DNA from 2 places in the Acidovorax sp. FG42 genome. Region 2 is predicted to be linked to the other one. Evidence: riboswitches for the same ligand, from Rfam matches in the RefSeq annotation. Region 2 holds a riboswitch; the other holds the start of a gene.

Region 1 (15,457 bases), on a different contig from region 2:
CACCGCCTCCGGGCGCACGGAGACCAGCGGCAGGCCGCTGGCCGAGGACGATGTGCTGAACCACTGGGCCAGCTTGCTGCGTGCATCCGCTGGCAGGTCTTTCTTGACCACGATGGAGAACCCGCCCGGCACAGGCTGCGACGTGGCCAGCACCCGCGCGATGCCGGGGTGCGCCGCCGACCATTCGGCCCAGTCGTCCTCGCGCACCACGGTGGCATCGGCCGTGCCCAGGGTCAGGGCAGTGAGGCCCGCCTGGGGGAATTTTTCGTACTGCACGGCCCGCAGATCCTGGAACGACAGCCCCGCTTCGTTCAGCATGCCGCGCGCCATGTAGGTGTAGACCGAGTCCTGCTGGGGCAGGTACAGCCGCCGGCCTTTCATGGCGGGCACGGCGGCGATGGGCTGTAGCCCGACCAGCAGGTACTTGTCCGATTTGTGCGTGGCGCCCACCAGTTCGTAGCCGCGTTGCAGTGCAGATGCCGCCACTTGCGCCGGCGCAATGAAGATGTCATAGCCCGCGCTGCGGGTGGCGCGCATTACGTCGGCCAGGTCGTCGCTGGTGGTCAGCGCCACAGGCTGGCCCGCCGCCTTCGACAAGCCCGACTCGGCCGAGGTGCGCAGGATGGAGTGCGCGGCCTTGCGGGCCGTGGGCTCCACGACCACGATCGCCGTCAACTGGGCCAGCGCGGTGCTGCAACCCAGCCCCCAGAGCAGGAGCAGCCCGAGTGGTCGCCAGGATCGTTTTCTGATGATGTTCATAGCGCTTTTCCTCTCCCCTACAACAAAGCGCGAATATGCCCACGGCCTCCGCACCTGCGTACGAATGTTTCCGATGTTTTGTTTTTGTTACTTCTGCTAACGATGCCGCACGTGCGATGCAAGGGGCTGCCGCACAGAATGCGGGCTGGCCCGATGCCCTGCGCTTGCGAGGGGAATCGGGGGCGAAAGGTTTTTTTCACCCCACTCTTTGGAGACGTTCGCATGAAAGATTCGATGACCCTGCCGCGCCGCCACATGCTGGTCGGAAGTGCTGCCGCCTTGAGCGCGCTGGGCCTGGCCGGATGGACGGGCAGTGCGCGCGCCCAGCAGGCCGCCGCCCCCGCAGCCAAGCCGCTGCCTGCCTATGCAGGGTGGAAGTCGCCGGATGCGCTGATCGTGCACAGCAGCAGCACCCTGGAAACGCGGCGCTCCGCGTTTGGCACCAGCGTCATCACGCCGTCCAACCAGCTGTACGTGCGCAACAACCTGCCCGCGCCTGACGCGGCCATCCTGGACAACCGCGACGCGTGGACGGTGTCCATCGAAGGGGTCAAAAGCCCGCGCAGCCTGACCCTGGCCGAGCTCAAGACGCTGGGCGTGGAAACCGTGGCCACCGTGTTGCAGTGCTCGGGCAACGGCCGGGGCTTTTTCCCCAGCAAGCCCAGCGGCACGCCCTGGTCGGTAGGCGCCGCGGGCTGCGTGGTCTGGAGTGGCGTGCCGCTGCGCAACGTGGTGGCGGCCCTGGGCGGGCTGGCCGACGGCGCGGCCTACCTGACCGGTACGGGCGGCGAGAAGCTGCCCGAGGGGGTGGACCCGCTGTCGGTGCTGGTGGAGCGCTCGGTGCCCGTGAAGGCGATGGACGATGCGCTGCTGGCCTGGGAGATGAATGGCGAGCCGCTGTCACTGGCGCATGGCGGCCCGCTGCGGCTGGTGGTGCCCGGCTATCAGGGCGTGAACAACATCAAGTACGTCAAGCGCGTGGCCTTCGGCAGCGCGCAGTCGCAGGCGCGCATCATGTCGCACGGCTACCGCATGTCACCACCCGGCTCCAAGGCCAGCCCTGACCAGCCTTCGGTGTGGGAGATGGGCGTGAAGTCCTGGATCAACGGCCCCTTGACCGACAAGGGCCCCCTCAAGCCCGGCCAGGTGCAGGTGCATGGCGTGGCCTTTGGCGGCACGCGCGGCATCAAGGGCGTGGAGGTGTCGGCCGACGGCGGCAAGACCTGGCAGGCGGCCAAGCTCATCGGCCCGGACCTGGGCCCTTTTGCCTGGCGGCAGTTTGCACTGCCCGTGCGGCTGGAGGCGGGCACCCATGTGCTGGCCAGCCGCGCCACCGACACGGCGGGCAATGTGCAGGCCGAGCAGCGCGAGGAAAACCTGGGTGGCTACAACAACGCCAGCTGGCGCGACCACGCTGTCACCGTGACCGTGGCCTGAGATGGGTGGGAGCAACGGAGCGCGCCGCCTTGCAGCGGCGCTGTGGGCCGCTGGCGCCTGTACGTCGGCTGCGGCCGCCGATCCCGCCGAACTGGCGCGCGGCAAGGAACTGTTCACCAAGATCCAGCCCGCCTGTGCCGTGTGCCACACGCTGCAGGCTGCCGGTGCCGAGGGCCAGGTCGGCCCGGTGCTGGATGAGCTGAAACCCGACGCGGGCCGCGTGTTGCGCGCGCTCAAGGCAGGCATCGGCGTGATGCCGTCTTATGCCGAACGCATGAGCGAAAAGGACATGTTGGCCGTGGCGCAGTTTGTGGCGCACGCCACAGGCGCGGCCAAGTAGGCGCAGCTTTTCGCACCGGTTGCAGCGTGGCCTCGCTGCAACCGCCTGCAACCGCGCGCTGCCTCAGGCCGCTGTGCGCGACGGCACCAGCGCCGCCCCGGCTGCGCGCCCTTGCAGCCCCTGGAACGCAAACTCCACCTCGGGCACGCGGCCACTCACGATGTCGGCCAGCGCCTTGCCCGAGCCGCAGGCGTGCGTCCAGCCCAGCGTGCCGTGGCCGGTGTTGAGGAACAAATTGCCCACTTTGGTCTTGCCGATCAGCGGCACGTTGCTGGGCGTGGCGGGGCGCAGGCCGCTCCAGAACTGCGCCTGGGTGGTGTCGCCCGCGTCGGGGAAGAGCTGCTCCACTCGCCGCACGATGGCCTCGCAGCGCACCTGGTTCAAGTGGCGGTCATAGCCATTCAATTCCGCCGTGCCCGCAATGCGCAGGCGGTCGCCCCGCTCGCTGGTGTAGCGCGAGAACACGAGCTTGAACTCGTCGTCCGTCAGGCTCACCTGGTGCGCCTTGGCCGCGTCCTTGACCGGCATGGTCACCGAGTAGCCTTTGGCCGGGTAGATGGGCAGCGGGATGCCCAGCGGCTGCGCCAGCAGCGGGCTGAACGAGCCCATGGCCAGCACAAACGCATCGCCGCGCACGCGCTCGAAGCGGCCTTCGGCATTGGTCACTTCCACATGGTCAATGCGGCCACCCACCTCGCGCAGCGCAGTGATGTGGTGGCCCATGCGGAACTGCACGCCCGCCGCCTCGCACAGCTTGGCCAGCTCGCGCGTGAACTGGTTGGCGTCGCCGGATTCATCTTCGGCCGTGAAGGTGGCGCCCGCCAGCTGCGGGCGGATGTGGGCCAGGGCAGGCTCGATGCGCACGGCCTCGTCAGCACTGATCACCTGGCGCTCGCAGCCCAGCGCACGCATCTGCTCGGCCGGGGCCAGCGCGCCGTCAAACTCCTTTTGGTTGGTATAGAAGTGCAGGATGCCCTGCGTGCGCTGGTCGTACTGGAGGCCAGTGGCCGCGCGCAGCTGCTGCAGCGTGTCGCGGCTGTAGGTGCCCAGGCGCACGATCTGCTCGATGTTGTGGCGCGTGCGTGCGGGCGTGCAGTTGCGCAGGAAGGACAGGCCCCACAGCCACTGGCGCATGTCGGCGCGCAAGCGGAAGAGCAGGGGCGCATCTTCCTTGCCCAGCCATTGCAGCACCTTGAGCGGCGCACTGGGGTTGGCCCAGGGCTCGGCATGGCTCACCGAAATCTGGCCGCCGTTGGCAAAGCTGGTTTCGGCGCCGGGCGTGCCCTGGCGGTCGATGACGGTCACCTCGTGACCGAGTTGCGAGAGGAAATAAGCCGAAGTCACGCCGAGCAAGCCGGCGCCCAAAACGATCACGCGCATGATTTTCAAAGCCTTTCTGGGCTCTGGCGCTAGAACAATATGCGCTGGCAGCTATGAATTCAATAGCGTGCAGCTGGCGCATGAATGCCCTAGCTGCCGCTCCCCCTGTCCTTGGTACCTGAGAGATTCACCGCCACCCACCCGGGCTGCGGCTTGCTCCTTCGGTGCGCTTCGCGTTGCGCGAGGCGGCTCTCCAGACGGCTTTGATGAATGGTGCAGTACGGGACCTGAGCGTGTATGGGAGTTTGCGCCTTCGGTGCAGCGGTGGCCTGTGCCTGCCGTGCTCTCCTGCGAGGCCGATTCTAGGGGGCAAGCCTGTGCGCCGGATCAACTCCGGTGGCTAATGGGGCGCAATCGTTGCTGATGCAGCGGGGCGGGGCCGATGGGGGAAGGTGCCGATAATCCCGCCGACCCCTTGCACCACGGAGAGTTTTTGCCATGTCCCCCACCGCTTTGGACCCTGCCGCCAGCGCCGCCGTCATCACCCAGGCCCGGGAAGGGCGCACGCCCCGCCCGTTGGACTTTCCCGCAGGGCTGCGCCCGCGCGATGCCACCGAGGCCTATGCCGTGCAAGACGCGGTGGTGCGTGCACGCGGGCACATCGCTGGCTGGAAGGTCGGGGCTGCGTCGCCCCAGGCGCAACCGGCACGCGCTGCACTCACCCGCGATTCGGTGTGGGTGGCTGCAGCGGGCGAGCCCGTGTTGCTGGCTGCATCTGGTTTTGCCGTGATGGGGGTGGAGGCGGAATGGGTCTACGAACTGGGGGCCGACCTGCCCGCCCGCGCCACCCCCTACAGCGCCGCCGAAGTGCTGACCGCCGTGGCGTCGGTGCGGGCCGCCATCGAGGTGTGCGACACGCGCTTTGCTGCCTGGGCGCAGCAGGGCGAGTGGAGCCGCCTGGCCGACCAGGCATGCCACGGAGCGCTGATTGTGGGGACTGGCACCGACGAAGTGGCCACCGCACAGCCCCTGGCGCAAGCGGTGACTTTGTCGGTGAACGGGGCCGTGGCCGTGCAACATGCCACCTGGGGCAACCCGGCGGGCGACCCGCTGCGCATGCTGGTGTGGCTGGCCAACGAAGGCGCGCGCAGCCTGGGTGGACTGCGCGCGGGGCACTGGGTCACCACCGGGTCATGCACCGGCACCGTGCTGGTGGCGCCGGGGGCTGAGGTGGTGGCCGACTTTCCCGGGCTGGGGCAGGCGGTGTTGCACCTGCCATAAAGGCACAGGGCCTGGCGCCCTGGCTAGCCAGCGGAGCGTCGATCAACGATCAGTTGCGGCGCGGGTTGTCCGGCTGGTGGTCGCGGCGGTTGGGCACGCCGTCGCCGTCACGGTCGCGGTCATTGCGGTTGGCAATGCCGTCGCCATCGCGGTCCCAGCCGCCCCGGTGCAGCTCCCAGCGCCCGTCGCGCTGCTCCCACTGGGGGGTGCGATAGCGGTAGCCTGGCCGCACCTTTTCAAAGTGGCCTGCCACCCACACGTGGCGGTGACCCCGCCAGTCCCAGTAGCCAGGCACCCACACCTGTCCCTTGCGGGCGTGCGGAACGGCTTCGCGGCGGGGTGGCGGGGGTGCCGGGATGACGATGCCCTGCTGTGGGCCCGACTGCACGATCACAGTGGCTTGCGTGGCGGCCTGGGCCGGTGTGATGGCCCCTGTCAGCGCCGTCAGCGCCGTCAGCGCTGTCACGGACAGGGCCGCTGCAGTGAAGGTGTTGCGCAAGAAAGTGGCGTGGGTCATGGTGAACTCCTTGTCGTGTCTGGCCGACCGCAGGCACTGCCTGCGTCGGGCCGGGTGTTGCGTCTGTGGCCTCATCGTGGCCGGTGGGTGGTGGCGCGTCTGTCAGTCGGACTGCCCATTGCCTGTCGGCGCGCGCAGCGGTCCCACCGGGGTGGATCAGCGGCGGTAGGGGTTGTCCGGGCGCTGGTCGTAGCGGTTGGGCACGCCGTCTCCGTCACGGTCCCGGTCGCGGCGGTTGGGGATGCCATCGCCATCACGGTCCCAGCCGCCGGGCTGCATGTTCCAGCGGCCGCCGTGTTCCACCCAGCGGGGCTCGCGGTAGTGGTAGCCGGGGCGGGCCTTCACCCAGTAGCCCTGCATCCACACATGGCGGTGGCCACGCCATTCCCAGTGGCCGGGCACCCACACCATGCCGCGGCGCGGGTGCGGCGCCACCTCGTAGCGGGGTGGGGGCGGCGCCTGGTACTGCACGCGCACTGGGGCGGGTTGCTGGTAGACAGGCGTACCTGCCTGGATGACAACGGTGGCGCTGGTCTGCGCCTGCGCCGCGCTCGCGGCGCCCAGCGACAGCAGGGCGATGGACACAGCGGCAAGTGCTTTGCGGGCCATAAGGTTCTCCTCAGATGTGATTCCTTGCGGAACCGGAGACTTCATGGTGCGCACGCTGCGTCAAGCCGGTGTAGTCCCATTGCGAAGCTTTGTGAAGTTGTGTTGCCGACTTCGGAGGCAAACGGTTGCCGTGTGATTTTTGTCACGCCTGCTCAGGCATCCGGCGTCGGCGTCTCCCATCCATCCGCCCGCGATGGCTTGCTTCAGCGCCACCACACCAGCGTCGCAATCACCAGCAACGCGCACCACGCCGGGTGTCTGCCATGCGTGGCAAAGAACACGAGCATGCCACTGGCCAGGGTGGCAATGCCCACGGCGTCGGCGGCCCAGGCGCCCAGGGCCGCGTCCCAAGGTGCGGTACCCAGGCGCCAGAGCAGGGCGCTCAGTGCCCAGCACAGTACCGAGGCCACATGCCAGGTGCCCCACAGAATGCGCAGGTGCGGGGCGTGCAGCAACTGCTGCGCCGTGCCAACCTCCGCGCGCCCCGCCGTCTGGCGGCCCTGCGTACGCAGCCTGCGAAACAGTAGAAGCTCTCCCAGCACCGAGTGCGCCACACCCACCAGGGCCAGCCCGGCTGCCGCCAGGGTCAACGCGGTGTTCGCGGTGTTTGTCATGGGTGAACGGCCAGCGCCTTGTGGGCGCGGGTGTGCACCCGGGCACCCAGCCGCGTCAGCAGGTGCATCAGCCCCATCCACATGCGTTCGAACGCGGGCATCTCGCCGGGGATCTGGGCGAGGTGCTGGCCCAGCACGCGCTGGTGCTGGCTGGGGGTGATGGGCGGCGGTGTTTTGGTGCCAAAGTCAAACACCGGCTGGGTGAAGGGCTCGATCTGCCAGGCCTGCATCTCGGCCAGCGCGGGGGCGAGTTCAGTGGTGTAGGCCTGCACGGTCAAGTCCTTGCGCAAGAGCCCCAGCGCCTGGTAGGCCTGCAGCACCTGTGCGTTGCGCGTGGGGTCGGTAGGGGCGCGCAGCAGGGCAGACCATGCCTGCACCACCTGCGCACGGAATGCGCTGGGCAGGGCGCGCGTGCAGCCAAAGTCCAGCACACCCACCGTGCCATCGGGCGCGAACAGAAAGTTGCCCGGGTGCGGGTCGGCATGTACCTGCCCCAGCACAAAGATGCAGTGCATGAACCAGTCCCACAGGTGCTGCCCGGCCTGGTCGCGCAGTGCCTGCGGTGGCTGTGTGGCCAGCCAGGCTTGCAACGGCAGCCCGGGCACAAACTGCTGCGTGAGCACCTGGCCGCGCGTGTGCGAGAGGATGGGCTGCGCCATCACCACGCCCGGCTGCGCGGCATGCTGGGCAAACCATTGCAGCTGTTCGGCCTCCTGCAGGTAGTCCACCTCGCGCAGCAGGGTGGCCTCGATCTCGGTCATCACGCTGTCCAGCACGGCATCGGTGGGCAGCGGCATGTCGGTGTGGGCCAGTGCGCGCAGCGCGGCGCGCATCAGCTGCATGTCGCTGGCAATGGTGGCGGCAATGCCGGGGTATTGCACCTTCACGGCCACCGTGCCGTGGCCAGCAAGTTGCGCGCGGTGCACCTGTCCCAGGCTGGCGGCGGCAAACGCGGTGGGCTCGAACTGCTCGAACAGCGCCTCGGGCTCTTGTCCGAAGGCCTGGCGGAACACGCGTCCCACCAGCGCGCGGTTGAGCGGCGGGGCCTGGTGGTGGGCGCGTGCCAGTTCGCTGCGCACGCCGTCGGGCAGCAGGCCCGGGTGCATGCTGAGCAACTGCGACACCTTGAGCGCCGAGCCCCGCAGCTGTCCCAGCGCGCCAAACAAAATGCGGCCCAGCGCGGCCTCGTGCTCGGCCTGTGCCTGGGCCGAGCGCTTGCGCGTGCGGTGTCCCAGCTCCGCCATGCCGATGCGCGCGGCCGCGAGCCCCGTGATGGCGCTGCGCGCCAGCTTGCCGGTGCGGGGTGCGTTTGCGTCAGTTTGGGCCATGGTCTGCCAGGCGCTGCGCCGTGCAGCGTGCAATCACGCGGTGGATCGGCGTGATCACCGCCATGTACGCATGGCCCAGCGTGTTGTGGATGTGCACCACGGTGCTCAGCACCACGCGGGGCGCGGTGCCGGGGGCGGCGGGCTGTTTGCAGATGGACACCTGCACGTCCAGGTGCTTGTCGTCCTGGCCCATCACCACCTCGGTGTCGCTCAGGTGCCGGATGCGGAAGATGCCGACACGGTCGCCCACGCGGTAACTGCGCGCGTCGCGCAGGGATCGGCCACTCGCGGGCGGGTGGCCGTCGTCCAGCTGGCCCAGGTCCTTCAGGCCCACCAGGCGCACGGCCTTGTTGCGTACGAACATGAGGGCGCGCGTCCATGCCGGGGTGCGGGCCGCCACATCCAGCCACGACTGCAGGGCCGAGCGCGCGGGGTGCCGGTCGGCCACCTCGTAGGCATCAAAAAAATCGGCCCCCGGCAGCGTGGCGTGGATGGCCGTGCCGGATGGCACCTGGGTAGCGTGCGCGGTGGTGGGGGCGGCCGGTGTAGGGGGCGCGTTCATGGTGCGCTCTTTCTTTTGCGGGGCGTGGCGGGGCGGGGGGCGGTGGGGGCCTCCGTGGGGCCGGCGGCCGCCCGGGGTTTGCGGGGTGCACGCGCAGGCTGCGCAGTTTTCGGGGCGAGGTCTTCGGCCGCGGCCCTACCGGCAGGGGGTTGCGATGCCCTTGCTGCGGGCGCGCTGGCCATGGCCTGCTGGGCCATGTGCAGCATGCCCATCAGGCCGCTGCCGTGTTGCACCATGCGGGCCATCTGGCTGCGCAGCACAAAGCCGCCCAGTTGCAGCACGCGGTTGACAAGCCCACCGCGCAGCGCCTGCACCAGCACGCCCAGCGACAGGTCCACCAGCTGCGTGGTGTCGGCAAATTCGTCGGAGGTGTCGGCCAGCCAGTACGTCACCACGCCTGCGAGGTAGTCGGTGTAGAGGCTACCTGCCAGGCCCTTGAAGTCGCAGGGCTCGATCTCGCCGCTGGCCTCGGCCGCCTCCAGAAAGCTCGCCACCGCCTCGCGCAGGCTTTGGCGTGCTGCCAGCGGCTCGGCCAGCATCGACAGCGGCGAGCGCCGGGCCAGGCCGCGCACCTGGGCCACAAACTCGCGGTCGGCCAGCAGGCGCTCCAGCACGGCATCGGTCAGGCGCTGCAGCTTTTCTTGCAGGCCGTAACCCGCAAAGCCCGGTGTCTGCAGCGTGTCGGCCAGCGCCTGGTGGGCCACATCGTCCAGGTAGCCCAGAACGATGCGGTCCTTGGTGGGGAAGTATTTGTAGATCGTGGCGTCGCCAATGCCGGCGGCGCGTGCGATGTCTTTCATCGTTGTGCCGTCAAAGCCCTGGCGGGTCATGAGGTCCACCGCGCTGGCCACGATCTGGCGGCGCGTGGCGTCTTGCTGCTGGCGGGTGGTTTTCATTTGACTATTCTTAAATTGATTGAATATGCAATTTAAAGAATAGTTATTTCTGTTTATGGCGTCAAGCCACCTCTTGGCAGGCGCAAGCAGGGGTTTTGAGGCGTTTTTAGCATCAAGCGCAGGTATTTCATGCGTTGATAGCTATCAAAAAGATAGTAAATGGAGGCTGATTCATGGCGCTGCGGCCAGTTCCTGCACCTGTGAGGCGGCCGCTGCGCTTAACCAAGGGCAGGAGTTGGCTTGCAGCGACTGCTGCCGCTTGCAGGGGCCCGCGAAATCGGCGGGAGGCTTACCGCCGCATGCTTGCAAACGCCTCGAACTCCCAGCTGCGCATCGCCAGCAGCAGGGTGTAGCCCTCGCGCTCGCGGTCGGGCAGCTTCTGGTCGGCCAGGTGCTGCTGGGCAAAGTCCTGCGCCACGCGCTGCATGCGCTCCATGAACGCGGGCGCCAGGCTGCGGCTGATGTTGCCGTGCACCAGCAGCACGCCTTCGCCCGGGCCATCAAAGCCGCCTGCAAAGTAGTCCAGCAGCGCGTGGTCCCGGAAGTAGTTCATCACGGGCCCATGCGGGCGCCAGCGGAAGGTCTTGGCCAGCTTGAGGCGGTAGCGGTTGAGCGGCCGCAGCTCGATGATGCCGATGCGGTCCAGCTGCGCCAGGTACTTGATGCCCTCGGCCTCGGTCAGGCGGTAGTAGCCCGTCACCTGCTCCAGCGTCCACTGGCTCAGCACACAGATCGCCATCAGCAGCAGCTTCTTGTCGGCCACCACGGCCTTTTCCTGCTCGTGGGTCAGCTCTTTCAGCAAGGGCTGCTCGTCGGCCACGCGCCTTGCCAGATCGGCAAAGTCCAGCGCCAGTGCGCGGCAGATGGCGTCGATGCGCGATAGCGGCATGTCGCCCCTGGCCAGCATGCGCTTGACGCTGGACTCGGCCATGCCCAGCGCCTGCGCCAGATCGGCGTAGGTCATCTGCGCGGTCTTGAGTTCCTTTTTCAGGGCGGTGACGAGGTCGGCGGTCGTGCTCATGGTGAGGGGGCTCCTGGGTATCGATTATCAATACCCGAAGGTGCGTGGGTAGCCCCTTGCGCGACTTTTTGAGGCCACCGATGGCGCCGCTACCCACACTGCGCGGCATCGTTCACTTTCTACGGTGTGTGTGATGTCTTCTTCTCCTGTGACTCCCCCTCGTGCGCGCGGCCTGGCAACGCTGTCGCGACTGTCGGGTGCCGAAACCGGCCTGTTGCTGGGCGCGGCTGCGCTGCTCGCCCTGGCGTTGTTCGGCCCCGTGCTGCCCGCCAGTGCGCACCAGCATGACTTTGCCGACCTGCGCACGCTGTGGGGCATTCCCTGCGCGTTGGATGTGTTGAGCAACTTGGCCTTTGCCTTGGCAGGTGCATGGGGTTGGTGGGTGCTGCGCCGCGTGCCGTCGGCCGCGCTGGACGCCATCTCCCGTGCGCTGGCTGCCCTGTTCTTTGGCGGGCTGCTGTGCACCGCCGCAGGCTCTGCTCTGTACCACTGGCAGCCGCAGGACGCGGGCCTGCTGTGGGACCGCCTGGGCATGGTGCTGCCTTTTGCGGGGCTGCTTGGGCTGGCGGCGGCCAGCCGGGTGAGCGCGCGGGCGGGCGTGGCCGCTGCAGGTGCGGTGCTGCTGGCGGGGCCACTGGCCGTGTGGGCCTGGGTGCACACCGGCAACCTGCTGCCGTGGGCCGTGGTGCAACTGGGTGGCCTGCTGGTGGTGCTGGCGCTGGCGTGCCTGCCACGCCGCGTTGGCGGACTGGCGCTGCACCTGGGCGTGGTGGTGGTGCTGTACGCCCTGGCCAAGCTGCTGGAGGCGGCAGACCATTCGGTGTTCGAGGCCACAGGCGGATGGGTGTCGGGCCACAGCCTCAAGCATGTGCTGGCGGCGGGCGCCGCCTGGCCCGTGATGACGGCATTGGGGTCGCTGGTGGCTTTGCGCCACAGTGACGCGGCGGTGATGCCGCGGGTCATGCCGTCCGGGCAGAATGGCGCCCACGCCGTGGGTGTCGCCCGCAGATCCGGCGCATGAAGCGCAGGTCCGGAAAATTCCAACAAGCCAACCCATCGGAAACGAGGAGAAACGCATGAGCCCCGACACCGCCTCCACCAGCGTGGCCCCCGCACCCACGCACGAGGACCCGAACCAGTTTGCCCTGCTGCGCCAGCGGCGGTTTGCCCCCTTTTTCTGGACGCAGTTCTCCGGCGCGGCCAACGACAACCTCTTCAAGTTCGCCTTCACGGTGATGGTGACTTACCAGCTCAGTGTGGACTGGCTGCCGCCCGCGATGGCGGGGCTGGTGATTGGCGCGCTGTTCATCCTGCCGTTCCTGCTGTTCTCGGCCACGTCCGGCCAGCTCACCGACAAGTACGACAAGACGAAGATGATCCGCTTCGTGAAGAACCTGGAGATCGCCATCATGCTGGTGGCGGCCGTGGGTTTCATCGGGGGCAACATCCCCATCCTGCTGCTGTGCACCTTCTTGATGGGCGTGCACTCCACGCTGTTTGGCCCGGTCAAGTTTGCCTACATGCCCCAGGTGCTCAACGAGCGTGAGCTGACGGGCGGCAACGGCATGGTCGAGATGGGCACGTTTGTGGCCATCTTGCTGGGCAATGTGGCCGGTGGTTTGCTGGTGGCATTGCCCGGCATCGGCCACACCACCGTGGCCGTGGCCTGTGTGGTGGCTGCACTGGTCGGGCGCGCGGTGGCGCAGTTCATTCCCTCGGTGCCGGCCACCGACCCGGGGCTCACCATCAACTGGAATCCCTTCACCGAAACCTGGCGCAACCTCAAGCTGGCGCACGAGAACATCGTGGTGTTCCGCTCGCTGCTGGGCATCAGCTGGATGTGGTTCTTTGGCGCGGTGTTTCTGAGCCAGTTCCCCAGCCTGGCCAAGAACGTGCTGCATGGCAACGAGCAGGTGGCGTCGCTGCTGCTGGTGGTGTTCTCCATCGGCATTGGTGTGGGCTCGCTGCTGTGCGAGGTGCTGTCGCGCCGACACGTCGAGATCGGCCTGGTGCCACTGGGCGCCATCGGCATGAGCGTCTTTTCCATCGACCTGTACTTTGCATCGCGCAGCCTGCCGCCTTCCGAGATCATGGGCCTGGCCGCCTTCATGGCCCAGGGCGCGCACTGGCGCGTGATGCTGGACCTGGCGCTGCTCAGCCTGTTTGCGGGCCTGTACAGCGTGCCCATGTACGCGCTGATCCAGATGCGCAGCCAGCCCACGCACCGCGCGCGCATCATCGCGGCCAACAACATCCTGAACGCGCTGTTCATGATCGGCAGCTCGCTCATCGCCGGCGCCTTGCTGGGCGCGGGCTTCACGGTGCCGCAGATCTTCCTGTTCACCGGCCTGGCCAACGCCGTGGTGGCGTTCTACATCTTCATGTTGGTGCCCGAGTACCTGCTGCGCTTCATCGCGTGGGTGTCTTCCCGGTTCGTGTACCGCTTCAAGGTGCAGGGCGATGAAAACCTGCCGTCCACCGGCCCCTCCATCCTGGCCTGCAACCACGTGAGCTTTGTGGATGCCGTGCTGCTCATGGCCGCCAGCCCGCGCCCCATCTACTTCGTGATGGACCACCGCATCTTCCGCGTGCCGGTGCTGGGCTGGCTGTTCCGCCTGGCCAAGGCCATCCCGATTGCGCCCTACAAGGAAGACCCGAAGACCTATGAAGCGGCTTTCGACCGTGCTGCACAGGTGCTGCGCGAAGGCGATCTGCTCGCCATCTTCCCCGAAGGGGGCATCACCAAGGACGGACAGCTGCAGGAGTTCAAGGGCGGCATCATGAAGATCATCGAACGGGCGAAGGCCGAGGGTGTCGAGGCCCCGGTGATCCCCATGGCGCTGACCAACCTGTGGGGCTCGTACTTCAGTCGTATTGAAAAGGGCGGCGCCATGGTGCGGCCGTTCCGCCGGGGCTTCTACAGCCGCGTGGGGCTGAATGTGGGCTCTGCCGTCGCGCCGACCGAGGTGCAGCCCACGCTGCTGCGCGAGCGGGTGCAAAAGCTGCTCGCGGCATGAGCTGCCAGTCCCTGTGCGGGGCGTTTCAGATCAGTGAGAGCCTGGCCAGCCGCGCCAGGCGTTCCTGTTCCTCTTGGGCTGTGGAGCTGGGTTGATCAGCCGTTGCGAAAAAGAAAGCTGTAGGCGTTCAACGCCGGCACCCCTCCCAGGTGCGCATACAGCACGCGGGAGCCTTCGGGGAATTCGCCGTTGCGCACCCTGTCGATCATCCCGTGCATGGACTTGCCTTCGTACACCGGGTCGGTGAGCATGCCCTCCTGGCGCGCGCACAGGCGGATGGCTTCCAGTGTGCCTTCGTTGGGCAGGCCGTACTCGGGGCCGCCGTAGCGCGTGTCCAGCACCACATCCTCGGCCGTGATCTCCTGGCCCAGCTCCACCAGCTGTGCGGTGTTTTGCGCGATGCGCAGGATCTGCGCGTGCGTCTTCTCGGGCTTGGCTGATGCGTCGATGCCGATCACCTTGCGCGCCCGACCGTCGGCGGCAAAGCCCACCACCATGCCCGCCTGCGTGCTGCCCGTGACCGAGCACACGACGATGTAGTCAAACTGAAAGCCCAGCTCCTTCTCCTGCTGGCGCACTTCCTCGGCAAAGCCCACGAAGCCCAGGCCGCCGTAGGGGTGCTCGGAGCAACCGGCTGGAATGGGGAAGGGCTTGCCGCCCGCCTTCTTCACGTCTTCCATGGCCTGCTCCCAGCTGGGGCGGATGCCGATGTCGAAGCCCGCAGCGTCCAGCCTCACGTCGGCGCCCATGATGCGGCTCATCTCGATGTTGCCCACGCGGTCGTACACCGCGTCGGAGTAGTTGACCCAGTTCTCCTGCACCAGCACGCATTTCATGCCCAGGTGCGCTGCCACGGCGGCGACCTGGCGCGTCTGGTTGGACTGGATGCCGCCGATGGAGACCAGCGTGTCGTAGCCGCCTGCGATGGCTTCGGGGATCAGGTACTCCAGCTTGCGCGTCTTGTTGCCGCCGAATGCCAGGCCGCTGTTGCAGTCCTCGCGCTTGGCGTACAGGTGCACCTTGCCGCCCAGGTGGGCCGACAGGCGGTTGAGGGGCGTGATGGGCGAGGGGCCGAAGGTGAGCGGGTGGCGGGCAAATTTCTGCAGGTTCATGGCGGTGTTCCGGTCGGTGAAGAGGAGTCGCAAGCGGGGGGCTTGCAGTGCCTTCATCGTAGAAAAACACGCGCATCAAGTGGTTGCAAAAATTGTCAAAATTTCGGCGTTTAAGTTTTCTGAAAGAGAATGCAAGCAGAAAATATTTCTTCAAATTGTTTATGTACGCAACAAAAGTTCGTGCCAAGAATGCACCACAGGCCGATGTCTCTGCCGAACTGGACCGTACCGACAAAGCCATCCTGCGGCAGCTGCAGCGTGATGCGTCGCTGTCCAATGTCGCGCTGGCCGACAAGGTGCATCTGAGCCCGCCCGCCTGTCTGCGCCGCGTGGAGCGCCTGCGGCGCCTGGGGCTCATCGACAAGGTGGTGGCGCTGCTCAACCCCCAGGCCGTGGGGGCGGGCATGCTGGTGATGATTGGCGTGGTGCTGGACCGCTCCACGCCCGAGTCGTTTGCCGAGTTTGAAAAGGCAGCGGCCAAGGTGTCGGGCTGCATGGAATGCCATGTGGTCACCGGCGAGTTCGACTACTTCATGCTGGTGCGCACGCGCGACAACGACAGCTTCAACCGCTTGCACGCCGAGCAGCTGCTCTACCTGCCGGGGGTGCGTCAGGTGCGCTCGTTCATGGTGCTGCGCAACGTG
Region 2 (15,457 bases):
CTGCGGGCATCGGCCGGGTTGGGCAGGCGCTCAATCCAGCCCTGGCCTTCGAGCTTGGCCATGCGGTGCGTCATCGTGCCGGACGTGACCATGAGCGTGGAGAAAAGCGTGGTCGGCGCCAGGCAGTAGGGCGCGCCGCTGCGGCGCAGCGTGGCCAGCATGTCGAACTCCCAGCGGCTCAGGCCGAACTCGGCAAAGGTTTCATCCAGCCGCCGCTCCAGCAGCACGGCGCAGCGCTTGATGCGCCCGATGGGGCCCATGGGGCTGGCGTCCAGGTCGGGGCGCTCGCGCTTCCACTGGGCCAGGATGGCATCGACGGTGTCGGGTGGGCGTGGGGTGGCCATGGGCTTGTGGTGGTTGAATTGTCTTGAATTGAAGATAAATACATGACCTCTGCACAATCCACAGCAAGCTCTTCGGTATGGCTGGATGCGCTTGCCACGGCGCTCGGGCCCGTCATCTGGGGTTCGACCTACATCGTCACCACCGAGCTGCTGCCGCCCGACCGGCCCTTTACCGCCGCGCTGCTGCGCACCTTGCCCGCGGGCTTGCTGCTGGTGCTGTGGTGCCGCCGTTGGCCGGCCTGGGGCGATTGGGTGGGGTGGCGGCGCCTGCTGGTGCTGGCGGCGCTGAACATTGGCGTGTTCCAGGCGCTGCTGTTTGTGGCGGCCTACCGGTTGCCCGGCGGCGTGGCGGCCGTGGTGGGCGCTGTGGGGCCGCTGGTGGTGATGGGCCTGACCTGGGCGCTGGACCACCGGCGCCCGTCCGCACTGGCGCTGGCTGCGGGGGCTTTCGGTGTGCTGGGCATGGCGGCGCTGCTGTTGTCGCCCGGTGCGCGCTGGGACATGGTGGGCGTGGCGGCCGCGCTGGTGGGCACGCTGTGCATGGCGGCGGGCACGTTCTGGTCGCGGCGCTGGCTGTCTGACTTGCCGGTGCTGGCGTTTACCGGCTGGCAGTTGCTGGCGGGCGGCCTCATGCTGGCGCCGGTAGCGTGGGCGGTGGACCCGCCTTTGCCTGCACTCACCCTCACCAATATCGCGGGTTATTTGTACCTCAGCCTGGCAGGCGCGCTGGTGGCCTATGCGCTGTGGTTCCGTGGTATCGCGCGGCTGCCGTCGGTGGCGGTGTCGTCGCTAGGGCTGCTGAGCCCCGTCACGGCGGTGCTGCTGGGCTGGGCGCTGCTGGGGCAGGCCATGACGGGGGTGTCGCTGGTGGGCATGCTGGTGGTGCTGGCAAGCATCCTGGCCGTGCAGTGGGCCATGTCGCGCCCCGTGCCGCCGGGAGGGCGGTGACCAGCACATACTTTTGCTATCGAATGGATAGCGGTCTGCGCATGTTTCACTAGCGCTAGCGGGTAATTTGGCTAGAAATCGGCCGCCCACTCCAGTGCTACCGGCTCCCCCGTGCCGGGGTGCGCAAAGGCCAGGTGGCTGGCGTGCAGCAGCAGGCGTGGCGCCTGTGCCTGCGTGGCGGCATCGGCATACAGCGCGTCGCCCAGGATGGGGTGGCCGATGGCGGCCAGGTGCACGCGCAATTGGTGGGTGCGGCCGGTCAGGGGCTCCAGCTCAATGCGTGTGGTCTGTGCCGTCGCGTCGTGCGCCAGCGCGCGCCAGCGGGTCAGACTGGGTTTGCCCACGCCGTGGTCGATGACGCGCAGCGGGCGCCGCTCCCAGTCGGCGGCAATGGGCAGGTCGATCTCGCTCCAGTCGCCGCCCACGGTGCCCAGCCGGCCTTGCACCACCGCTTGGTAGCGCTTGTGCACCAGGCGCTCGGCAAACGCGTGACCCAGGCGGCGCTGCGCGTCGATGTGGCGTGCCATGAGAACCAGGCCCGAGGTGGCCTGGTCCAGCCGGTGCACGACGAGCGCACCGGGCCAGCGCAGCTGTGCGCGGGCACTCAGGCAGTCTTGCTTGTCGGGCCCCCGGCCGGGCACACACAGCAGGCCGGAGGGCTTGCACAGCACCAGCAGGTCATCGTCTTCGTACAGCGCCTGTACGCCATCTGCCACGGGCTCAGGCAGGGTCATGGCCCACGATCAGCCGCTGCACGGTGGCGCAGAGTTCCTCCACGTCGTTGGGTTTATGGATCAGGGCCTGCGCGCCTTCGGCCAGCGCGGCCTGTTCGATCTCGGCCGTGACGTAGCCCGAGGCCAGGGCCACGGGCAGGTCGGGGCGGATGAGGCGGGCCTCGCGCACCAGATCCACACCACAAAAGCCGGGCATGTTGTAGTCGGTCACCAGCAGGTCATAGGCCTGTGGGGCGGCCCGCAACGCGGCCGTGGCCTCGTGGGGGTCGGTATAGCCGCTGACCTCGTAGCCCCGGCGGCGCAGCAGGCGCTGTACCAAAAAGACCAGGGCCTGGTCGTCGTCCACGTACATCACGTGGTGCTTCTTGGCGGGTGTGGTGCTGGGCGGTGCGGTGTGGACTGGTGCGGACGCTGCAGCCTCGGTGGCTGGGGGCTGTGTCTGCGGCGCCGGGTGGGTGGGCACATCGGCCGCCGCGCTGGTTGGGGTGCTGGCCGTGGCATCAGTCGCTACCGGAAAGTACAGCGTGAACCGACTGCCCTGGCCGGGCGTGCTCTGCACGTCCACACCACCTTCGTGTGTGCGCATCACGCCGTGCACCACCGCCAGGCCCAGGCCCGTGCCCTGGCCCACGGGCTTGGTGGTGAAGAAGGGCTCAAAGATGCGTTCCAGCGTGGCGGCGTCCATGCCGGGGCCGGTGTCGCGCACCGTCAGGGCCACATAGTCGATGGGCGCGAGGCCGAGGCGTTCGGTGAGGCGCTGGTCGGGTTGCACCGTGGCGGCCTCCACATGGATGCTGCCGCGCTCGGTACCAATCGCATGGACGGCGTTGGTGCACAGGTTGAGCAGGGCCTGCTCGACCTGCGTGGCATCGGCCAGCACGGGCGGCAGGCCCGCCTGCAGCTGCATGTGCAGTTCGATGGCTGGGGGCAGGGTCACGCGCAGCAGGCGCTCGGTGTCGTGCACCACCTCGGCCAGCGACACGGCCGAGCGCTGCGGGGGCTCGTTGCGGCTGAAGGTGAGGATCTGGCGCACCAGGTCGCGCGCGCGGCGGCCGGCCTTGTCGATCTCCAGCAGGCTCTCCAGCACGGGCGAGCCTGCTGCGCAGTCGGCCTTGGCCAGCTCCACATTGCCCAGAATGGCGCCCAGGATGTTGTTGAAGTCGTGCGCAATGCCCCCCGCCATGGTGCCTACGGCCTGCATCTTGTGCGACTCGCGCAGCTGGGCTTCCAGTTCATTACGGTGCGCCTCGGCCTTTTTACGACCGGTGAGGTCGCGCGCGAACACGGTGGTGGTCTCGCCGCCGCCCACGCTTGCTGCATGGCGCTCGAACGACACGCTCACCTCCACCGCCAGCTCCTTGCCGCTGGCGGTGAGGGCCGTCATCTCGCCCAGCAGGGCCTGCGTGGTGAGCTGGGCAAATGCCAGCGCCTGCGCCGCGTCGGGCAAAAATCGGTCGAGCGTGCTGCCCAGCGCATCGCTGGCGCTGCACTGGAACAGCGCGGCCGCCGTGGGGTTGAAGACGGTGATGCGCTGGTGCTGGTCCACGCAGATGATGGCGTCCAGCGCGGAGTTGATGACGGCCTCCAGCCGCTTTTCGCTGGCGCGGATCTGCTCGTTGCGCTGCTGCAGGGTTTCGGCGCTGTGCTGCAAGGCCTGGCGCTCGGCCAGCAGCGGGCCCTGGTCGATCACGGCGCACAAAAACTGCGACAGCGGTGGGCCGCTGGTTTGCGGTGCCTCGATGTGGGCAATGTGCAGGTCGCCGGTGATGCGCGCGGCGTCGCTGATGAGGAAGACCACCTCCTTGACCTCGCTGTGCCCCAGGTCTTGCGCCTGGGTAAAGGCCTCGCGCACGCGGGCGGCGTCTTGCGGGCACACAAAGGGCATCAGCGCGGTCAGTGGCCGGTCGCGCTCGGTGGGCTGGAACGAGCGGTGCGCCATGGAGTTGGCCTGCACCACCATGTCGTGGTCATCCACCACCATGAGGGCCAACGGCACGCTGGCAAACAGGGTCTCGAAGCGTTCGTAGGCGCTCTCGGCCACGGCCTGGCTGTAGCGCAACACCTTGTTCTGGTTTTCCAGCTCGGCCTGGTAGGCGCGCAGATCGGCCACCAGGCCCTCTGCCGAAGCGCCGGGCGTGCGGGATGGGCTGGATGAGCTGGCAGGTGGGCGGGGCATGTGCTCTGCAGCTGCGGGCTGGCGGCCTGCAGGGTCCAGAAAAGACAGGTCGGGTTCACTCATGAAGGGGCGCGGTCAGCCGGGTGCGTGCCCGGGCGCTCGCCCAGGCTTTCTCAAGTGTACGCCTGCCCATCTGGCACCACGCAATGGCGGCTGCACCATCAGAGCGCGGTTGCAAAGCGCTTGTGGGTTGATTGTTGATGAATTGCGAACAATCCGTTTCTTTGGCAGGGCTTACCGAACCACCGTGGGGTGCCTACAGTTCCACCATCGATACATCCCTTGATCCACAACTTCTTTCAGGACGCTGCCATGACCACAGACACCACCCTCGCCCAACCCCTGCTGAACAAGCTGCAATGGCGCTACGCCGCCAAGAAGATGAACCCCGCCAAGAAGGTGCCGCAAGAGAAGGTGGAGCGCATTTTGGAAGCCGCCCGCCTGGCGCCCACCTCCAGCGGCCTGCAGCCGTTCGAAATCATCGTGGTGACCGACCCCGCTGTGCGCGCCAAGATCCAGCCCATCGCCTGGAACCAGGCCCAGATCACCGACGGCTCGCACCTGCTGGTGTTTGCGGCCTGGGACAACTACACGGCCGACCGCATCAACATGATGTTCGACCTGACCAATGACCAGCGTGGCTTCAAGAACGAAGGCTGGGAAAACTACCGCCAGATGCTGCTCAGCAGCTACCCCCAGCGCGATGCCGAAGTGAACTTCCAGCACGCAGCCCGCCAGGCCTACATCGGCATGAGCGCAGCCCTGATCGCTGCGGCCTTTGAAGAAGTGGACTCGACGCCCATGGAAGGCTTCGACCCCAACGCGCTGGATGAAATCCTGGGCCTGCGGGCACGCGGCCTGCGCAGCGTCGCCATCTTGCCGCTGGGCTACCGCGCCGACGAAGGCGACTGGCTGGTGAACTTGAAGAAGGTGCGCCGCCCCCGCGAGCAGTTCGTGACCGAAGTCTGAGGATCTCCTCCTCAGGCACAAAAAAGGCTGGACAGTGGTCCAGCCTTTTTTGCGTGGGGAGCCTCAGCGTGTGGCGGGCGCTGCATCCGTCACGCGGCGCATGGGTGTGAGCACAAAGGCCAGTGCCGCCAGCACCACCAGCGTTCCGCCGCTGGCCGCGAACAGCTGGGTGAGCGTGATGCTCTTCATCACCCAGCCGGTGACGGCGGCCGAGATGGGTGCCAGGCCCATGAAGATGAACATGAACAGGCTCATCGCGCGGCCCAGCAGGGCGGGCGGGACCCGGTGCTGGATCCAGGTGAACACGCTCACCTGCATGAAGCCGCCAAGCAGGCCGATGACCAGCATCAGCACCGCGCCCTGCCACACGGCGGTGATCAGGCCCAGCGGCATGAACAGCGCGCCAATGATGGCGTCGAACGCCAGGATGGTCATGCCCAGGCTGCCGAACCGCAGCCGGGGCACCATGCCCGACACCACCATGCCCAGCAGCGTGCCCGCACCATGGGCGCCCACGATGATGCCGAAGGCGGCGGCACCGAGCTGGGGGCTGCTGCTGGCCAGCACCGGAATGGCGATATGGATGGGACCCATGATGAACAGGGCAATGGCGCTCCAGTACAAAAAGCAGGTGCGCAGCTCGTTGTCACGCCAGAAGTGACCGAGGCCCTGCGCCACCGATGCGAGCACCGCCTGTGGCGCGACCGTGGGGGCGGAAAGGCCCGCAAGGCCTACAAGGGGCTGCACCTTGGACAGCGTCCAGGCCGACACGGCGAAGCTCAGCGCATCCAGCGCGAAGGCGATGCCGATGCCAGTGGCGTTGGCGTGTGCTGGCGCATCCGCAGCGGTGTGGGCCGCGCCACCGGCGCCAAACAGTGCAATCAACAGCCCCGCGAGCAAGGGCCCCAGGAACATCGTCAGCTGCCGCAGGCCCAGGCTGATGCCGTTGGCGGCCTGCAGCTGGGGGCGTGCCACCACCGACGGCATCATGGCCGTGCCGGCCGGAATGCTGAAGGCCGTGGCCAACCCAATGCCCAGCGACAGCGCATACACCATCCACAACGACAGCGTGCCAGCAAACACCAGCCCAGCCAGCGCGGCCAGCAGCACCAGGTTGACGTATTTGGTGATCATCAGCACCTGCTTGGGCGAATGGCGGTCCACCAGCGCGCCGCCGATCAGGATGAACAGCGCGCGTGGCACGCTGATGAGGGCCAGCACGGTGCCCAGCACCAGCGTGTCGCCCGTCATCTGGAGCACCAGCCAGGGCAGCGCGATCAGCGTGAACTGGTCGCCCAGCATGGACAGGGCTGAGCCGCCAATCATCCAGCGGAAGTTGCGGTCCTTTAGCAGCGCGGCGCGCGGGTCTGCGGGTGGGGTTGCAGGGCCTGCGCCGGGTAAGGGGGCAGGACGGGGTGAGGTATCAGGTCGCATGAGCGAGGTCTCCCAAAGAATGACGGGTGTGCGTGCGCCCCGTGAGCAAGCGGCCCACCGCGGTAAAACGCACAAACAGGTGGTAGCTGGTCAGGCACAGGGCCGTTGTGGCCAGCACGTTGATCAGCATCTTGGCCAGGGCTGGGATAGGCAGGCCGTACAGCAGCGCACCCAGGCCGATCGTGAGTGGCAGGTGCACCAGGTACACCCAGTACGAGCTGTCGGCCAGGTAGGCCAGCCAGGCGCGGGGCTGGCCCACATGGCGGAGAAACAGCCCGATCAACGCAAAGCTCCAGAGCCACGACGCGCTGTTGTAGGCCAGCGCCATCCAGAACTGCAGGTGGCGCGTGGCCGATACGGGCGCGGCCAGCAGATCGGTAAACGCCCCGGTGACCAGCACCAGCACAAAGGCCGATGCCTCGGGCTGAGCCAGCACCTCTGCCAGCAGCGCGGTGAGCAGAAAGCCCACCAGCCCCAGGCCCGCCAGCGCAGGCCAGTGCCGTTCATAGCGTGTCATCAGCGCCTTGCGGTGCACATACAGGCACAGGCCAAAGCCGTAAAACAGTCCGTTGTGTATCCATTCCGCCAGCGGCGGCAGAAAGGAACCGCTGGGCGTGACGATGCCGTGGTCGTAGCCCGCGCCAATCCAGGCCAGCGGCAGGGTGAGCGCCAGCAGACCGGTGGGCGTGCCACCCAGCCAGAGGGCGCTGCGTTGCAGGGCCTGCTGCATCTTGTGTGGCAAGACTCGCACCGCTGTCCATGCCACGGGCGTCAGCAGCGCCAGCCACAACAGCATCCACAAGAACCACAGGTGCATGGTGGGCGGACCCTGGGGCACGTTGGGGCCCCGGGATAGCAAGCTACGGTCCACGCCCCAGGTGCCATAGGCCATGCGGTGCAGGAACATCAGCCCGAGCAACGCGCAGCCCACGAACAGCGGCGGCCAGAACAGCGCAAAGGGCAGTCCCAGGCGGCGCAGCCGGTTGCGCACCATGCCAGCCAGCCCGTGCCGTTGGACCAGTGCCGCCACGAAGAACCCGGCGAGGATGAAAAACAAGGGCATGCGAAAGGCATGGATCACCGCCACCAGCAGGTCCGCCATGGGGCTGGACTGGTCGTCGTGCCAGGGCAGGGGCGATGGCCGGCTCATGTAGAGCACCGAGACATGCAGCACGATGCCCAGCCACATCATGGTGGCGCGCAGGTTGTCCAGCGCGTGCAGCCGCCGGGTGGGGCCGGAGCTGCTGGAAGAGGGTGTCGATCCGTTCATGGGGACCGACTGTGAGGCCTCACGTTGCGTGAGGGTCAAGCACTTTCAGTGGCTTTTTGGCGACGGTGTGGCCGCCTCAGGGGCGGCAGCTGCAGCGGTCCAAGTAGGCGTTGGCATCGCCTGTGCCAGCGCTGCCTGCAGGTAGGCACGCACAGGCGCGCTCAGCGGCGAGCCGGCCTGCAACAGCGGCTCGTTGGCCGACGCCGTGAGCAGCTTGTGGCGCAATTGCGCATCGTTGCGTGTCAGCTGGTTGAACAGCGCGTTCCAGCGCAGGGCCGCAGCCGCTGCGTCGGCGTGGTGGGTGGGTATCTGGCGGTCGAGCAACTGTTGCACATCGCGTTCCAGCGCCGACCAGGCGGTGTGCGGCACATGGCCCAGCGTACGCAGGTCGTCGCGGGTCAGGTATTTCATCAGCAATGCCAGGCGAAGATCGATGGCGGCCTCCACATAGGCAATCATGTCACCGGGCGGCGCATGGTTGCGCCCCTGGGCGCTGGGCTCGGTGCGGAACATGTGGCCCCAGCGTTCCAGCAGATCGAGGTCGCCCCCCATCCAGTGCAGCATCAGCGCCATCCAGCGGTAGGCCAATGCCTGTACTTCGGGCGAATCGGGTGGCAGCTGGCGGTCCATGGCACTGCGCACCAAGTCTTTCACAATGAGCCAGTCGGCCTCGATCAGGCTCCAGTTGGTGAAGATCTGCTTGAGTTCGGTGGTGCTGAAGTACTTGCCATAGGTCGTCATCAGCGCCAGCGCTTCGAGCCAGTTGCCCATGTCGGGCTCGGCACCCGCCATGAGACCGTCGCGCAGCATGGTCAGGCGCCCGCGCAGCTCTGTGGCCTGGGTGATCTGCTGGTCCAGCGCGCGGATCTGCTGGCCGATGATGCGCTCGGGTGCTACCCCGTCGCCCGCCAGCAGCTCGGCAATGTCGCTGAGCGCCAGGCCCATCTGGCGCATGGTTTGGATGCCATGCAGCCGCTGCACGTCAGCCTGGCTGTACAGGCGGTACCCTGCGTCCGACCGGCCCGAGGGCTTGAGCAGTCCGACCTCGTCATAGTGGTGCAGCGTGCGCACCGTGAGCCCGGTGCGCCGCGCGAGGTCGCCGACCTTCAGCAGCATGGGATCAGCGGCCGACGGAGATCAGCTCGATCTCGAAGTTCAGCGTGGCGTTGGGGGGAATCACGCCGCCCGCACCGGCTGCACCATAGGCGATGGCAGGTGGGCAGGTCAGCTTGGCCTTGCCACCGGGCTTCATGCGCTGCACGCCTTCGGTCCAGCAAGGGATCACGCGATTGAGCGGGAACGAGGTGGGTTCGCCGCGCTTGTAGGAGCTGTCGAACTCCTTGCCGTCGAGGAACGTGCCCTTGTAGTGCACCTTGACCGTGTCGGTGGCCTTGGGCGATTCGCCCGTGCCGTCTTTGAGTGATTCATAAATCAAGCCGCTGGCCGTTGTGACGGGCTTGGAGGTCTGGGCCATGGCGGCGGGGGCCATCACAACGGTGGCGAGCAAGAGGCACAAGAGGTTTCGCAAAGGGGGCTCCTGAAAGAGTGAATCACAACGCAGCCCGCGATCTTATGCGCGTTCGTGCCACGGCCTGTGGGAGCGGCACCACGAAAAAAGCCCTGGGCACGCGAGCGCCAGGGCTTGGAAGGCCAAGAGCCACGGCAGCGGACGCGCCGCCGGGGTCGCTATGGCAGGGTCAGGCGTAGTCGCTCACCGGGATGCAACTGCAGCTCAGGTTGCGGTCGCCCCACACGTTGTCCACGCGGCCCACGGGCGACCAGTATTTGTTGCTGCGCAGTGCAGCCACGGGGTAGGCAGCCGCTTCGCGGGTGTAGGGGCGGTTCCACTCGCCGCTCAGCAGGCTTTCTGCGGTGTGCGGGGCGTTCTTGAGCGGGTTGTTGTCCTGCGGCAGCTTGCCTGCTTCGATCTGGCGGATCTCGTCGCGGATGGCGATCATCGCGTCGATGAAGCGGTCCAGCTCAAACAGGGTTTCGCTCTCGGTGGGCTCCACCATCAACGTGTTGGGCACCGGGAAGCTCAGCGTGGGCGCGTGGAAGCCGTAGTCAATGAGGCGCTTGGCCACGTCTTCGGCCATCACACCGCTGGTGTCCTTGAGCTGGCGCAGGTCCAGAATGCACTCGTGGGCCACATGGCCGTTTTCGCTCGCGTACAGCGTGGGGTAGTGGTCCTTGAGGCGTGCGCTGATGTAGTTGGCGCTCAGGATGGCGGTTTCGGTGGCCGCCTGCAGGCCTTCGGCGCCCATCATGCGGATGTACATCCAGCTTATGGGCAGCACGGCAGCGTTGCCCAGCGGGGCAGCGCTGACGGCGCCCACGCCGCCTGCCACGCCCGCTGTGGCATGGCCGGGCAGGAAGGGCACAAGGTCTTCCACCACGCAGACGGGGCCGACGCCGGGGCCGCCACCGCCGTGGGGGATGCAGAAGGTCTTGTGCAGGTTCAGGTGGCTCACGTCGCCGCCAAACTCGCCGGGGGCGGCCACACCGACCAGTGCGTTCATGTTGGCGCCGTCCACGTACACGCGGCCGCCGTGGCTGTGCACCAGGGCGCACAGCTCTTTCACGCTGGTCTCGAACACGCCGTGCGTGCTGGGGTAGGTGATCATCACGGCGGCCAGGTTGGCGCTGTGTTGTTCGCACTTGGCTTTCAGGTCCACCAGGTCCACGTTGCCATTGGCATCGCAGGCCGTCACCACCACCTGCATGCCCACCATCTGGGCGCTGGCGGGGTTGGTGCCGTGTGCGCTGCTGGGGATCAGGCAGATGTTGCGGTGGCCTTCGCCACGCGACTCGTGGTAGCCCTTGATGGCCAGCAGGCCAGCGTATTCGCCCTGCGAGCCCGCGTTGGGCTGCAGGCTGATGCCCGCGTAGCCCGTGGCCTGGCACAGCCAGGCGCGCAGCTGCTCGTCCAGCTCCTTGTAGCCCACCAGCTGGTCCGCGGGGGCGAACGGGTGCACGTTGGCGAACCCGGGCCAGGTGATGGGGATCATCTCGCTGGTGGCGTTGAGCTTCATGGTGCACGAGCCCAGCGGGATCATGCTGCGGTCCAGTGCAAGGTCCTTGTCGGACAGCTGGCGGATGTAGCGCAGCATGCCCGTCTCGCTGTGGTGGGTGTTGAACACCGGGTGCGTCAGGTAGCTGCTTGCGCGGCGCAGCTCGGTGGGGATCAGCGGCTCCACGCCCTTTTCAAACGCATCGAAGGTGGGCAGCGCCTGGCCGTCCTTGGCGAAGATCTTCCAGAGCAGCTCGATGTCGGCGCGTGTGGTGGTCTCGTCCAGCGAGATGCACAGGTACTCTTCAAAGTAAATTCGCAGATTGGCGCCCATCTGCACTGCGCGAGCAGCTATGGATTTGGTAGCGGCGCCGGTGTGCAGACTCAGCGTGTCGAAGGTCGCCTGCTCACGCACTGGGGCGCCCAGCTGCTTCAGGCCCTGGGCCAGGACGGCGGTATAGGCAGCCACGCGCTGTGCAATGCGCTTGAGGCCTTCGGGGCCGTGGTACACGGCGTACATGCTGGCGATCACGGCGGGCAGTACCTGGGCCGTGCAGATGTTGGAGGTGGCCTTTTCGCGGCGGATGTGCTGTTCGCGCGTTTGCAGGGCCAGGCGGTAGGCGGGCTTGCCATGCACGTCCACGCTCACGCCCACCAGGCGGCCAGGCATGCTGCGCTTGAATTCGTCGCGGCAGGCCATGTAGGCAGCGTGGGGGCCCCCGGCGCCCATGGGCATGCCAAAACGCTGGGTGGTGCCCACCACAATGTCGGCACCTTGTTCGCCGGGTGGCGTGATGAGGGTGAGCGCCAGCAGGTCGGCCGCCACGATGAAGGCAGCTTGCTTGGCATGGGCCTTTTCCACGTCGGCACGCAGGTCGTCAATGCGGCCGCTGGTGGCGGGGTATTGGGCCAGCACGGCAAAGTAGTCGCCGTCCAGCAGGGTGTTCCATTCTTCGGCCGAATTGGCCAGGCGCACTTCCAGGCCCAGGGGCTTGGCGCGGGTCTGGATGACTTCAATGGTCTGCGGGTGGGCGTCGCCCGCCACCACAAACACGTTGCTCTTGCTCTTGACCGAGCGCTTCGCCAGCGTCATGGCCTCGGCGGCGGCGGTGGCTTCGTCCAGCATGGATGCGTTGGCAATCGGCATGCCCGTCAGGTCGCACACCATGGTCTGGAAGTTGACCAGGGCCTCCATGCGGCCTTGGGAGATTTCGGCCTGGTAGGGCGTGTAGGCGGTGTACCAGGCGGGGTTCTCCAGAATGTTGCGCAGGATGACGCCGGGCGTGTGCGTGCCGTAGTAGCCCTGGCCGATGAAGCTCTTGAGCAGCTGGTTCTTGCCCGCGATGGCCTTGAGTTCTGCCAATGCGGCCGCTTCGGTGAGCGGCGCAGGCAGGTCCATGCCCCGGCTGCGTGCAATGGAGCGCGGCACGATGGATTCGATGAGCGCACGGCGCGAGGCCTCGCCGATCACCGACAGCATGTGCGCTTCGTCGGCCGCGTCGATGCCGATGTGGCGGGGCAGGAATTCGGTGGCGTTTTCAAGCGCGCCAAGGGGGGTGGCGGATTGCATCAGCATGGGGCAGTCTCGTAGGTCGCAGCGGGTTGGGGGCGGTGCCGGGAATAGAGCGCGCACGCGACAGGGCGGCGGGCCGGGCATGGCCCGGCGCCATGCCCTCTGAGTCAGCAGGGATCAGGCGTTCTTGGCGAACTCGGTGTAGGTAGCTTCGTCCAGCAGGGCGTCGAGTTGGCTCGCGTCGGCCAGCTTGACCTTGAAGAACCAGCCAGCGCCCAGCGGGTCGCTGTTGGCAAGGGATGGGTCGGCACGCAGGGCTTCGTTCACTTCGACCACTTCGCCAGAGACGGGCATGTACACATCGGCGGCGGCCTTCACGGACTCGACCACACCTGCCACTTCGCCCTGGGCAAAGCTCTTGCCCACTTCGGGCAGGTCTACAAACACCACGTCGCCCAGAGCGTCCTGCGCGTGGACGGTGATGCCCACCACCGAAGCGTTAGCGTCAGCGGCATTGATCCATTCGTGGTCTTTGGAGAATTTGATCGTCATGGGAAGCTCCTCAAGCAAAGGAAAAAAGTAAAGGAATCTGCAATGTAAGCGGGCGCAGCTTCTGCGCTTCGCTGATGAAATCAGCCGCGGTAGTAATTGGCCGGCACAAACGGCATGGCGCGCACTTCCATGGGCACCACCTTGCCGCGCACGATGGCGTTGACACGGGTGCCGATGGCGGCAAAAGCTGGCGTGACGTAGCCCATGGCCACAGGTTCGTTCACCGTGGGGCCCAGCAGGCCACTGGTGACTTCGCCGATCTTCTGGCCGTCCGTGCTCTGCAGTTCGGTATGCTCGCGCACCGGCACACGTTCCAGCGCGACCAGACCCACACGCTTGCGCGCCAGGGTGGCGGGGTTGTCGATCTGTGCAAGCACCTTGTCGGCACCGGGGAAGCCGCCTGCACGCGCGCCACCGGTGCGGCGCACCTTCTGGATGGCCCAGTTCAGCGCGGCTTCGGGGGGCGTGGTGGTGGTGTCGATGTCGTTGCCATACAGGCACAGCCCTGCTTCGAGGCGCAGCGAGTTGCGCGCGCCCAGGCCGATGGGTTTCACTTCGGGTTGGGCCAGCAGGGCGCGGGCGAGCGTCTCGGCCTGCGCAGCGGGCACCGAGATTTCAAAGCCGTCTTCGCCGGTGTAGCCGCTGCGGGTCACAAAGCAGTCGCAGCCAGCAATGTTGAATGCTCCACCGGTCATGAACACCAGCTTTTCCACTCCGGGCGCGAGGCGGGCGAGGGCGGTGACGGCCTGTGGGCCCTGCAGAGCGAGCAGGGCGTGGTCGGGCATGGGCACCACCTTGCAGCGCTGGCCGATGTGGGCCTGGATATGGGCAATGTCGCCCACCTTGCAGGCGCCGTTGACAATGACGAACAAGGTGGGCTCGCCATCCACCACGCCCTGGTTGAAGAACATCAGATCGTCAATGATCGTGCCTTCGTCGGTCAGCAGCAGACCGTAGCGCTGCTTGCCCACGGGCAGGTCGATCACATCCACGGGCATCAGGGTTTCAAACGCTGCGGCAGCATCGGCGCCAATGAGTTTGAGCTGGCCCATGTGCGACACGTCAAACAGGCCGGCGGCAGTGCGGGTGTGCACATGCTCGGCCATCAGGCCTGAGGGGTACTGCACGGGCATGGAATAGCCTGCAAAAGGCACCATGCGGGCGCCCAGCTCGATGTGCAGGGCGTTCAGAGGCGTGGTGAGCAGGGGGGCAGTGGCTGACATGGCGGAACTCCGGGGCAAATGGGGGCCGCAGCCAAATGGTGGCCACGGGATTTGCCCTGCTGTCCGCTTTACCTGAGAGATTCACCGCAGCGCCCTGGCTGGCCATACGGTTTGCTCCTTCGGTGGATGGCCTGCACACAGATTTTTACTGTGGGGCCATCTCTCTCCAGCAAGGGAACGCCCGCATCGCTGCGGGCGGTTGCCAGTCCTTTTGCCTGAGCGTTCGGCGGGTGCCTGCGCCTTCGGCGGTGCTGCGCGTCCTGGGGACAAGACGGAGCACTCTCTCCTGACCGGGCGATTCTAACTACTTTGCGTAGATCAGATCCCGAAGTGCCAACGAGATCGATGGCACGTAGGTGATGATCAAAAGGCACACCAGAATCACGCCGACGAACGGCAGCAGGTGCTTGATGATCCGGTCCAAGGAGATTCTGGCCACCGTACAGGCAGCAAACAGGTTCACTCCGAACGGGGGCGTGATCATGCCCAGCGCCAGGTTCACCACCATGATGAGGCCGAAGTGCACGGGGTCCACACCGAAGTGCATGGCCACAGGCGCGAGGATGGGGGCCAGCACGATGATCGCCGCGCTGGTCTCGATGAACATGCCGATCACAAACAGTGCCGCGTTCACGCCCAGCAGGAAGAGGGCTGGGGACTGCAGAACCGCCTCCAGCCAGCGGCCGATGGCATCGGGCACGCCCGCGCGCGTAATGAGGAATGCAAACAAGCCGGCGTTGGCAATGATGAACATGATCACCGCCGACGAGATGGCCGATTTGCGCAGGATGGCGAACAGGTCCTTGAGCTTGATCTCGCGGTAGATGACGATGCCCACCACCAACGCGTAAAACACGGCGACGGCTGATGCCTCTGTGGGGGTGAACACGCCGCCATAGATGCCGCCCAGGATGATCACCGGCATCAGCAGCGCCCAGCCCGCCTGCAGCGCGGCCTTGCCAAAGGGCATGCGCCCATCGCCGTCGTTTTTGCCCCAGCCCTTGTACTTGCAGTACAGCCAGACAAACAGCATCAATGCGGCGCTGATCAGCAGCCCGGGGCCGAAGCCGGCGATGAACAGCTCACCAATCGACACCTCGGCGCTCACGCCGTACAGGATCATCGGAATGGAGGGCGGGATGATCACGCCCAACTCGGCACTGGTAGCCTGCAGCGCGGCAGCGTAGCTGGTGGGGTAGCCATGCTTGATGAGTGCGGGAATCAGGATGGCGCCAATCGCAAACGTGGTGGCGACCGACGAGCCGGACACGGCCGCAAAGATCA

What was found. Region 2 has a riboswitch for glycine ahead of gcvT (glycine cleavage system aminomethyltransferase GcvT). Riboswitches for the same ligand answer to the same signal wherever they lie in the genome.
Region 1: linked by a shared signal. The riboswitch ahead of ACODSM_RS06470 (D-amino acid dehydrogenase) and the one ahead of gcvT (glycine cleavage system aminomethyltransferase GcvT) in region 2 are both predicted to bind glycine.

The regions. Positions count from the first base shown of each region.
Region 1 covers NZ_JBMDJM010000004.1:124,225-139,681, forward strand. Annotated here, with positions in the region: gene ACODSM_RS06455 (rhodanese-like domain-containing protein) at 1-759, opposite strand, end outside; gene sorT (SorT family sulfite dehydrogenase catalytic subunit) at 982-2,196, shown strand; gene sorU (SorU family sulfite dehydrogenase c-type cytochrome subunit) at 2,198-2,536, shown strand; gene ACODSM_RS06470 (D-amino acid dehydrogenase) at 2,600-3,916, opposite strand; glycine riboswitch at 4,012-4,123, opposite strand; gene ACODSM_RS06475 (2-keto-4-pentenoate hydratase) at 4,355-5,137, shown strand; gene ACODSM_RS06480 (YXWGXW repeat-containing protein) at 5,187-5,654, opposite strand; gene ACODSM_RS06485 (YXWGXW repeat-containing protein) at 5,811-6,263, opposite strand; gene ACODSM_RS06490 (hypothetical protein) at 6,467-6,877, opposite strand; gene ACODSM_RS06495 (ABC1 kinase family protein) at 6,874-8,205, opposite strand; gene ACODSM_RS06500 (DUF2867 domain-containing protein) at 8,192-8,767, opposite strand; gene ACODSM_RS06505 (TetR/AcrR family transcriptional regulator) at 8,764-9,663, opposite strand; gene ACODSM_RS06510 (helix-turn-helix domain-containing protein) at 9,953-10,684, opposite strand; gene ACODSM_RS06515 (hypothetical protein) at 10,818-11,705, shown strand; gene ACODSM_RS06520 (MFS transporter) at 11,761-13,701, shown strand; gene ACODSM_RS06525 (1-aminocyclopropane-1-carboxylate deaminase) at 13,797-14,813, opposite strand; gene ACODSM_RS06530 (Lrp/AsnC family transcriptional regulator) at 14,975-15,457, shown strand, end outside.
Region 2 covers NZ_JBMDJM010000023.1:44,887-60,343, forward strand. Annotated here, with positions in the region: gene ACODSM_RS20375 (MarR family winged helix-turn-helix transcriptional regulator) at 1-344, opposite strand, end outside; gene ACODSM_RS20380 (EamA family transporter) at 387-1,292, shown strand; gene ACODSM_RS20385 (RluA family pseudouridine synthase) at 1,364-2,026, opposite strand; gene ACODSM_RS20390 (PAS domain-containing hybrid sensor histidine kinase/response regulator) at 2,013-4,265, opposite strand; gene ACODSM_RS20395 (NAD(P)H-dependent oxidoreductase) at 4,515-5,171, shown strand; gene ACODSM_RS20400 (MFS transporter) at 5,235-6,605, opposite strand; gene ACODSM_RS20405 (acyltransferase family protein) at 6,595-7,875, opposite strand; gene ACODSM_RS20410 (MerR family transcriptional regulator) at 7,921-8,991, opposite strand; gene ACODSM_RS20415 (FKBP-type peptidyl-prolyl cis-trans isomerase) at 8,996-9,364, opposite strand; gene gcvP (aminomethyl-transferring glycine dehydrogenase) at 9,573-12,461, opposite strand; gene gcvH (glycine cleavage system protein GcvH) at 12,576-12,950, opposite strand; gene gcvT (glycine cleavage system aminomethyltransferase GcvT) at 13,031-14,173, opposite strand; glycine riboswitch at 14,223-14,353, opposite strand; glycine riboswitch at 14,367-14,472, opposite strand; gene ACODSM_RS20435 (TRAP transporter large permease) at 14,478-15,457, opposite strand, start outside.